2 regions of the Streptomyces sp. LN549 genome follow, and region 1 is predicted to be linked to the other one. Evidence: riboswitches for the same ligand, from Rfam matches in the RefSeq annotation. Region 1 holds a riboswitch; the other holds the start of a gene.
What was found. A riboswitch is a leader RNA that binds a small molecule or an ion and turns the genes downstream of it on or off. The one in region 1 is predicted to bind cyclic di-AMP.

Region 2: it holds a riboswitch for cyclic di-AMP, as region 1 does, so the genes downstream of both, SH922_RS15775 (transglycosylase family protein) here and SH922_RS04960 (C40 family peptidase) in region 1, are expected to answer to the same signal.

The regions. Positions count from the first base shown of each region.
Region 1 covers NZ_JAZHRI010000002.1:1,125,062-1,129,448, forward strand. The annotation lists gene SH922_RS04950 (ATP-dependent Clp protease proteolytic subunit) at 1-578, shown strand, start outside; gene SH922_RS04955 (hypothetical protein) at 586-894, shown strand; cyclic di-AMP (ydaO/yuaA leader) riboswitch at 1,199-1,394, shown strand; gene SH922_RS04960 (C40 family peptidase) at 1,398-1,871, shown strand; gene SH922_RS04965 (LysE family translocator) at 1,941-2,588, opposite strand; gene SH922_RS04970 (LysR family transcriptional regulator) at 2,661-3,578, shown strand; gene SH922_RS04975 (ATP-binding protein) at 3,600-4,031, opposite strand; gene SH922_RS04980 (helix-turn-helix domain-containing protein) at 4,241-4,387, shown strand, end outside.
Region 2 covers NZ_JAZHRI010000002.1:3,531,624-3,536,010, reverse strand. The annotation lists gene SH922_RS15790 (nucleoside triphosphate pyrophosphohydrolase) at 1-472, shown strand, start outside; gene SH922_RS15785 (cytochrome P450) at 496-1,821, shown strand; gene SH922_RS15780 (transglycosylase family protein) at 1,927-2,874, shown strand; cyclic di-AMP (ydaO/yuaA leader) riboswitch at 3,175-3,346, shown strand; partial or broken gene SH922_RS15775 (transglycosylase family protein) at 3,351-4,107, shown strand.

The sequences.
Region 1 (4,387 bases):
GGACCCGCACGCTCGACCCGTACTCCAAGCTCCTGGCCGAACGGGTCGTGTTCCTCGGCACCCCCGTCGACGACACTGCGGCCGGTGACCTGGTCGCACAGTTCATGTACCTGGAGCACGACGCGCCGGACCGGCCCATCCAGCTCTACATCAACTCCCCCGGCGGCACGTTCGGCGCCATGACCGCCGTCTACGACACAATGATGTTCCTCACCTGCGAGGTGGAGACCTTCTGTCTCGGCCAGGCGGGGGCCGGCGCCGCCGTGCTGCTCGCGGCGGGAGCTCCGGGCAGACGACACGCCCTGCCGGGCGCCCGCGTGGTGGTGCAGCAGCCCGAACTCGCCGAGCCGGTACAGGGGCAGCCGTCCGATCTGGAGATCGAGGCACGGGAGCTGGCCCGCATGCGCGAGACGCTCACCGGCATGCTGGCCCGTCACACCGGCCGCCCCGCCGAGCAGATCACCGCCGATACCGAGCGCGACCTCATCCTCGACGCCGAGGGCGCCAAGGACTACGGGCTGGTCGACCACATCGTCCAGAACCGCTCGCTGTCGCTGCCTCCGCACTCGACGCGGTGAATCCCCGATGCAGCCACCGGAGTTCGCTCCACTGCCCGCCCTGACCCGCGCGGAGGGCGAGTTCATCGACCGCTACCTGCAAGTCCTCGACCAGGTGGGCCGGATCAATCCGGCCCACGGCGGCGACACCTACGGCGCGCTGCGCGCCGCCCAGGCGCTGGCCTCGTACTCGGCCGCACTGCGGGACGCGCTCGCATTGATGCACGAGCGTGGCGAATCCCGGATCCACGCAGTCACGTTGACCCGGGCGCTGCGCGTGCTGGACGGCGAACGGCGCTCCGGGCGGATCACCCTCCCACCCGAGCCCCCTAGTTGATCAGCCCCTCGACCCGACACGCCCGACGCGTCGACCAAATATTCTCCCTCGTTCGGCGTAGACGTTACTTCGCCCGAGGGACAGCTCAATTTGCGCTGTCGCGGTGGACGATGGGTGAAATCTCCCGTTCCGTGGCTGGTGCGGCACCGGTCGGCGAGAGTCGACAGTTTGCCGAAAAGTCACCTTCCCACCCGAACGGGTCAGTCGTGATGAGCCTCACATATCGCCGCTTCCCCTCGGAAATCCGGCACTCGGTGAGTCAAGATCCCTGGGACGACAAGCCCCCGCCACCGCGGCGGGGCGGTCCGGGCGGACGCCGAGTCCTGCCGCCGTCCGGATGCCTGGTCGACAGGAGTGGATCGGCAGGAGTGGAGGACCCGAGCACAACGGGCCGACCGGACCTCCGGTCGTCCCTCGGGGTGAAGCCGCATCCGCGGCCGGGCAACTTCGCCAGCCCGAACCCGACAGGTCATCCTTCACAGGCGGCTGACGAAGGGTTGCGCATGAGTGCGCAGGTTCATGTCCCGTCTCTGCTCGCCCGGGCCACGACGGCCTCGGCCATGACTCTCGCCGCTGTCGGCGGCACGTTGTTCGTTCCCGGCGCCGTGACCGAAGCCCAGGCCGCGACGCATTCGATGAAGGCGCTCAACATCGCCGCGTCGAAGAAGGGGGCGCCCTACCGGTGGGGCGCCACCGGACCCAGCCGCTTCGACTGTTCCGGCCTGACGCTCTACTCGTTCAAGAAGGCGGGCAAGAAGCTCCCGCGCACGGCCCAGCAGCAGTACAACAAGACCCGCCACATCTCGTCCTCCAAGCGGCAACGCGGCGATCTGGTCTTCTTCCATTCCGGCCGCAGCATCTACCACGTGGGCATCTACGCGGGCAGCGGCAAGATCTGGCACTCGCCCAAGACCGGGGCCGTGGTCCGCCTGGAGAAGATCTGGACGAAGAGCGTCTATTACGGCCGGGTCCGCTGAGGCCCCGCCCCGGTCCGCTGCGGACGGGTCCGCCAAGGCCTCTCCCCCGTCCCGGCCCGTGCTCCCGCGTCAGTGCAGCAGCGGGCCGGTCACCAGGACCAGCCCCAGTGCGGTGAGTGCCGCGCCGCTGCCGCCCTCGATCGCCCGGGTGGTACGCGGCCGGCGCAGCCACCGGCCGAGGCGGTCCACCAGGAGCGCCACGACCGGGAACCAGATCAGCGCCATCAGCACGACGATCGCGGCGAGCAGCAGCGTCCTGGGCAGGGGCGCGGCCCCGGCCGGCACGAACTGTGGCAGCAGGCTGAGGAAGAGCACGGGCGCCTTGGGGTTCAGCGCATTGGTCAGGAATCCCTGGCGCAGTGCGCGGCCGGTTCCCATCGTGGCCCGCCCACCGTCTCCCTCATCCGGCCCCGGCTCCGCCGCCGGCCCCCCGCGTCGCCGGGCCGCATACAGAGCACTGAGGCCCAGGTAGAGCACGTAGGCGCCGCCCAGGAGCTGGACGGTCCGGAACAGCACGGGCACCGCCACCAGCACGGCGGCCAGACCGGCGACGGCGAGCGCGGTGTGGACGAGGAGGCCCCCGGCGACCCCGAGGGCGGTCGCCACCCCCGCCGCGCGCGAGGCGAGGGCGTTGCGTACGACGACGGTGAAGTCCGCGCCGGGCAGGGCGACCATGCCGGCGGCGACCCCGACGAAGGCGGTCAGTTGTGCGTCCATGGCTCCACCCTGGACCGCCGTAGCCTTTAGCGTGTACTTGCAATCTTCTGGGTCTGCCAAAAGGAACGCTTAATGTACGACCCGACACGGCTCGCGGCGCTGGTGGCGGTCGCCGAGGCCGGTTCGATCACCCGGGCCGCCGCACGCCTGGGCTATACCGCCCCGGCGCTCTCCCAGCAGCTCGCCAAGCTGGAGCGGGAGGCGGGGGCGGCGCTGCTGGTGCGCCATCACCGAGGCGCCCGGCTGACAGCAGCGGGCGAACTGCTTGCCGGGCGCGCCCGGCGGGTCCTCGACGAGATGGAGCAGGCCCGCCACGAACTGGCTCGCCTGGCCGGACTCTCCGGCGGTCGCCTGCGGGTCGGCACCTTCACCACTGCAGGCATCCATCTGCTGCCGCCGGTACTGAGCGCGTTCCGCCGGGCGCACCCGGACGTGGAGCTGACCGTCACCGAGTACGAGCCGCCGGGCGGGGTGGCCGCGGTGGCGGCGGGCGAGGTGGATCTGGCGCTGACCCATGCCTATGAGCCGGGCGCCGCGACGCCGCCGCCCTCAGGTGTCCTCCTCGAGCCGCTCCTGGTCGAGGAGCTGGTGCTGATCACGGCCGTCGGCCAGGTCCTGGCCGACGGCAGCGGGCGGCTCCCGGTGACGGAGCTGGCAGGCCGGCCCCTGATCAGCAGCGCGCCCACCCATCCGCCGCGCCGCGGGGTGGAGAGCGCACTCGCCGAGGCCGGGGCACTGCCGGCGGTGGTATGCGAGTCGCCCGGCTATGCGCTGGTGTGCGCCCTGGTCAGCGCGGGCATCGGCATGGCGGTCGTACCCGAAATGGTCGCCGCGATGTCGCCGACGCCCCTGTCCGTACGGCGGCTGGAGCCGGCCGCGTTCCGCCGGACGATCTCGGTGGTGCACCGTGGCGACCGCGCGAGCGCCGCGGCGGCGACGCTGCGGGCTCTGCTGCGCAGCGGATTCGGGCGGGCCGCAGCGCCCCTGTGACCGGGGTGCGCGGCGGGGCAGTCAGTGCTGGACGGCCACGTGCCACGGCAGCGCGATCCAGACGGTCTTCCCGCCGTCCGCGGTGGGGGTGACGGTCAGCCGGCCACCGTACTCCTTGGCCAGCGAGCGGATGATCACCATGCCGCGCCCGTTGTCCTGCTGCACGGCCGCAGGGAGTCGCTGGGGCCACCGGGGGTGACTGTCCGTCACCCCGAGGCGCAGCTGCTCCTCCCGTTCCAGCCGGAGGTCCACGGTGAACGTGGGTGACTGTCCGAAGGTGTGCTGGACGGCGTTGGTCGCGAGCTCCGAGACGATGAGCCGGACGGTCTCCCCCGTCTCCGCGTCGTCGGGAAGTCCCCAGTCGGCCAGTACCCGGGCCACATATCTCCGGGCCGCGGAGACCGAGACCGGCTCGCTCGGCAGAGTGACGCTTGCTTCTTGATGGTCTGCCATGGCGAGCCGTCCCTTTCCCACCCGGAAGCGACCCCGCGATCGTTGGTCCGGGTTGTGCTTCGCGCCAGATTGCCACTGATGCTGCCCTCTGTAACGGCGATCCACCAAGATATGCATATATCTGTCGCTCGAAGCGGTGAACTCTGCCCCGGATGCCCCGTAAGGGCGCCACACTGTCCGCTCGACAGGGAGTGGGAGGGAGGCACCACATGCGGCACGGCCCTGCGGTGCGACGCCGCAAGCTCGGGGAGGAGCTGCGGAGTCTGCGCCATGCGTCGGGACTCACGAGCCGGGACGCGGCTCGTCTGCTCGGCTGGCACCAGTCGAAGGTCAGCCGGATCGAAACCGGTGTGAGC
Region 2 (4,387 bases), 2.4 Mb from region 1:
CGAGGAACTCCGCGAGGAGCTCGGGGACGTACTGCTCCAGGTCGTCTTCCATGCGCGCATCGCGGAAGAGGACGAGGACGAGCCGTTCTCCGTGGACGACGTCGCGGCCACGCTCGTAGAGAAGCTGATCCACCGCCACCCGCACGTCTTCGGCGACGAGACCGCCGAGACGCCGGAGGACGTCCACGCGCACTGGCTGCGCACCAAGGCCATCGAGAAGCAGCGCGAGTCCGTCACCGACGGGGTGCCGCTCGGCCAGCCCGGTCTGGCGCTCGCCGCGAAGCTGGCAAGCCGGGTCCGTACCGCCGGACTCGACGTGGCGCTCCCCGAGGGCGACGACATCGGCTACCGGCTCCTCGCCCTGGCCGTGCGCGCCCAGGAGGACGGCATCGACCCGGAGGCCGCCCTGCGGGCCGCGGGGCGCGCCTACCGGGACGCGATCAGGGCGGCGGAGGGCGTCGGTCAGCGGTAGACGGCAGCGGATAACGTCGGGGGGTGAACGACCACCCCGCCGAGACCCCCGCTGAAGCCCCCATCGGCTGCCCCGCCCACGGGGCCCCCGCCGCACCCGAACTCTTCACGTGGGAGTTCGCCACCGACCCGTACCCCGCCTACGCCTGGCTGCGCGAGCACAGCCCCGTGCACCGCACCACGCTGCCCAGCGGGGTCGAGGCCTGGCTGGTGACGCGGTACGCGGACGCCAGGGAGGCCCTCGCCGACAGCCGGCTGTCCAAGAACCCGGCGCACCACGCCGGGTCCGCGCACGCCAAGGGGAAGACGGGGATCCCGGGCGAGCGCAAGGCGGAGTTGATGACGCATCTGCTGAACATCGACCCGCCCGACCACACCCGGCTGCGCCGCCTCGTGTCCAAGGCGTTCACCCCGCGTCGTATCGCGGAGTTCGCCCCACGTGTGCAGGAGCTGACCGACCGGCTCATCGACGGTTTCATCGAGAAGGGGGAAGCGGACCTCATCCACGAGTTCGCCTTCCCGCTCCCCATCTACGCGATCTGCGACCTGCTGGGCGTGCCGAGCGAGGACCAGGACGACTTCCGGGACTGGGCGGGCATGATGATCCGCCATGGCGGCGGCCCACGCGGCGGGGTGGCCCGCTCCGTGAAGAAGATGCGGGGCTATCTCCTCGAACTGATCCACCGCAAGCGCGAGAACCCGGGGGACGACCTGATCTCAGGGCTGATCCGGGCGAGCGACCACGGTGAGCACCTGACGGAGAACGAGGCCGCCGCAATGGCCTTTATCCTCCTTTTTGCCGGTTTCGAGACCACCGTCAACCTGATCGGCAACAGCGTCCACACCCTGCTGGGTCACCCGGAGCAGCGCGCGCAGCTCCAGCGTTCCCTCGCCGCGGGGGAGACGGAGCTGTTGGCCATGGGTGTCGAGGAACTGCTGCGGTACGACGGTCCGGTGGAGCTGGCGACTTGGCGGTACGCCACCGAGGCGCTGACGATCGGTGGGCAGGGGGTGGCCGAGGGTGACCCCGTCCTCGTCGTGCTGGCGGCCGCCGACCGGGACCCCGAACGCTTCGGCGGACCGGACACGCTGGACCTCTCGCGGCGTGACAATCAGCACCTCGGTTACGGTCACGGAATCCACTACTGCCTGGGAGCACCGCTCGCCCGGCTGGAGGGGCAGGCCGCTCTCGCCACGCTCCTGAAACGCCTTCCGGACCTGCGACTTGCGGGGGAACCTGCCGATTTGCGGTGGCGTGGCGGGCTCATCATGCGTGGACTGCGCACCCTGCCGGTGGAGTTCACCCCGGGATCGGCGCTCGGTGAAGGTGACACTCTGTCAACTCTGTGACTTTCACGTGATCTCTGCTGCATCGACTTGTGACACACGTTCGAGTCCCGCTAGGTTCACCGTTCGACTCACCAGTCACTCGTCAGTCACACGGAAGGCATCCCCATGGGCTCCGCGAACGGCAGACACCGTCGCCCTCGGCAGGCACCCGCGATCATCGTCGCCGCAGGCGTGACCGGCTCGGCCATCGCCATCCCGCTGCTCGGCGCGGCAGGTGCGCACGCCGCCGACGCCTCGACCTGGGACCGGGTGGCCGAGTGCGAGAGCGGCGGCATGTGGAGCGCCGACCTCGGCAACGGCTACTACGGCGGCCTGCAGTTCTCGCAGGAGGTCTGGAAGTCGTACGGCGGCGAGTCGTACGCGGAGCGCGCGGACCTCGCCAGCCGCTCGCAGCAGATCGCCGTGGCGGAGAAGGTCCTGGACGACCAGGGGCCGAAGGCGTGGCCCAGTTGCGCGGTCATCTCGGGCCTCGCGGTGGACACCGGCCTGCCGGGTGTGGATCCGGGCAGCACGCCGTCCGGCGACCCCACCGGTAGCGCGGACCCGTCCGCGGGCAGCGACCCCTCCGGGGACGCGACCGCGTCGGACGGCGCGTCCTCGGACGCGACGAAGCCGGCGGACGGGGCCACGGACGAGGCGGAGGACAAGGGCGGGAAGCCGGACGCGTCCGCGTCCCCGTCGGCCACGCCCTCCACGTCGCCCTCGGGTGACGCCTCCGGCGCCGAGGAGGATCCCTCCGGGGGGCAGGAGAAGGCCGGCAAGCACCGGGGCGCTCCGGCGCCCGAGGAGACCCGGGGGAGCGGCAACGGCAGTGACCGGGACGCGGGGCGGCACGCCTCGCGTGGTGACGGTGACGCACGCGACAGCGGTGCCGCGGCTGCTGACGGTACGTACACCGTGCGAGCCGGCGACAACCTCTGGGCCATTGCTGATGCACAGAAGCTGTCCGGCGGCTGGACCCAGCTGTACGAGGCCAACAAGGCGGAAGTCGGCTCCGACCCCGACCTCATCCTGCCTGGCCAGAGCCTCGATCTCGGCGTGAAGGCCGAGTGAGAGCGGTCTGATGATCAGCTGAAAACACCCCAAAAATTGGGGTAGTTAAGAGGCCTATGTCCCACTTTTGACTAAGTGAGACATGGGTCTCTTTGCGTGAACTGGCGCATCTTGTCCGGGAGGTCCCGCCGTATCCGTTCCCACCTGCGCAAACGACGGTTCTTCGGATGCAAGGAGGGGCTGTTTATCCGGTATGTCCATCTTTGGATATGCGGGGTGGTGTGTTTACGGTCGGAACCGCTCGCACCGCGGGCCCCGTCGATCGTCACGCCGAATCCTGCCGTCGGTCGAAGGGAACAGACGCGTAAAGCGCCGTAGGCAGGAGCGGGGGACCCAGGTAAGCGCCGGGCCCGGTCGTCGCAAGACGCATCAGGACCGGCTTGGGGTGAAGTCGTGCGCTAGGACGTGCGACCGGGCAACTCACTTGGCCCGAACCCGACAGCTCACCTCGTAGGCGTCGGTGAGGAGAAGTCTCGATGCTGCTCAACAGCAAGGGCAACAAGCACCGTCGCCCGTCCAAGGCCGTCCGTATCGCCACGCTCGCCGGTGTCGCCGGTGCCGCCATCGCCGTGCCTCTGATGGGTGCCACCGGCGCCTCCGCCGCCTCCGTGTCCACGTGGGACGCCGTCGCCCAGTGCGAGTCCGGTGGCAACTGGTCCATCAACACCGGCAACGGTTACTACGGTGGCCTGCAGTTCTCGCAGTCCAGCTGGGCCGCCGCCGGCGGTACCCAGTACGCGGCCCGCGCCGACCTGGCCACCAAGGCCCAGCAGATCGCCGTCGCCGAGAAGCTCCTCGACCTTCAGGGCCCGGGCGCCTGGGCCTGTGCCGGTGCCGGCAACCTGAGCAACGACGGTGTCGACCCGGGTGTCGACACCGGCTCCTCCGCCGCCAAGACCGAGGCCGCTCCCAAGGCCGCCCCGAAGCAGGAGTCGGCGCCGGTCCAGCAGGCCGAGCCGAAGAAGGCCGAGCGCACCGAGGCCCCCTCCACCAACCGCTCGGACCGCTCGGCCGCCCCCAAGGTCCGAGTCGAAGACCGTCACCACCCCGACCGGCAAGAAGGTCGAGAAGGGTGACGGCGAGTACAAGGTCGTCGCCGGCGACTCCCTGAGCAAGATCGCTGCCGACCACAAGGTCAAGGGTGGCTGGGAGCAGCTCTTCAAGCTGAACAAGGACATCGTCACGGACGCCGACCTGATCTACCCGGGTCAGCAGCTCCACCTGACGAAGTAGTCGCGATCTCTCCTCGCTGATCACTCCGGCCGCCCCGGCCCGGTGCGCATCTTCCCCCCGTGCGTGCCGGGTCGGGGTCGGCCGGTTTTCGGCGTGATCGTTCAACTGTTGTAGTTACTAGTCAGTAGAATTCTGGCCCTTTGTCCTGCCGTGCCCGCTCTTGAGTCCTTTTTCGTCCCAGGGGACGGGCGGTCGGCCGGTTGAGGCGGCCCGGCCGGTTAGGCTCTTGTCGCAAGGCCAAAGCGACCCTGCACCACCAGCGTCATATCCCAGAAGGAGA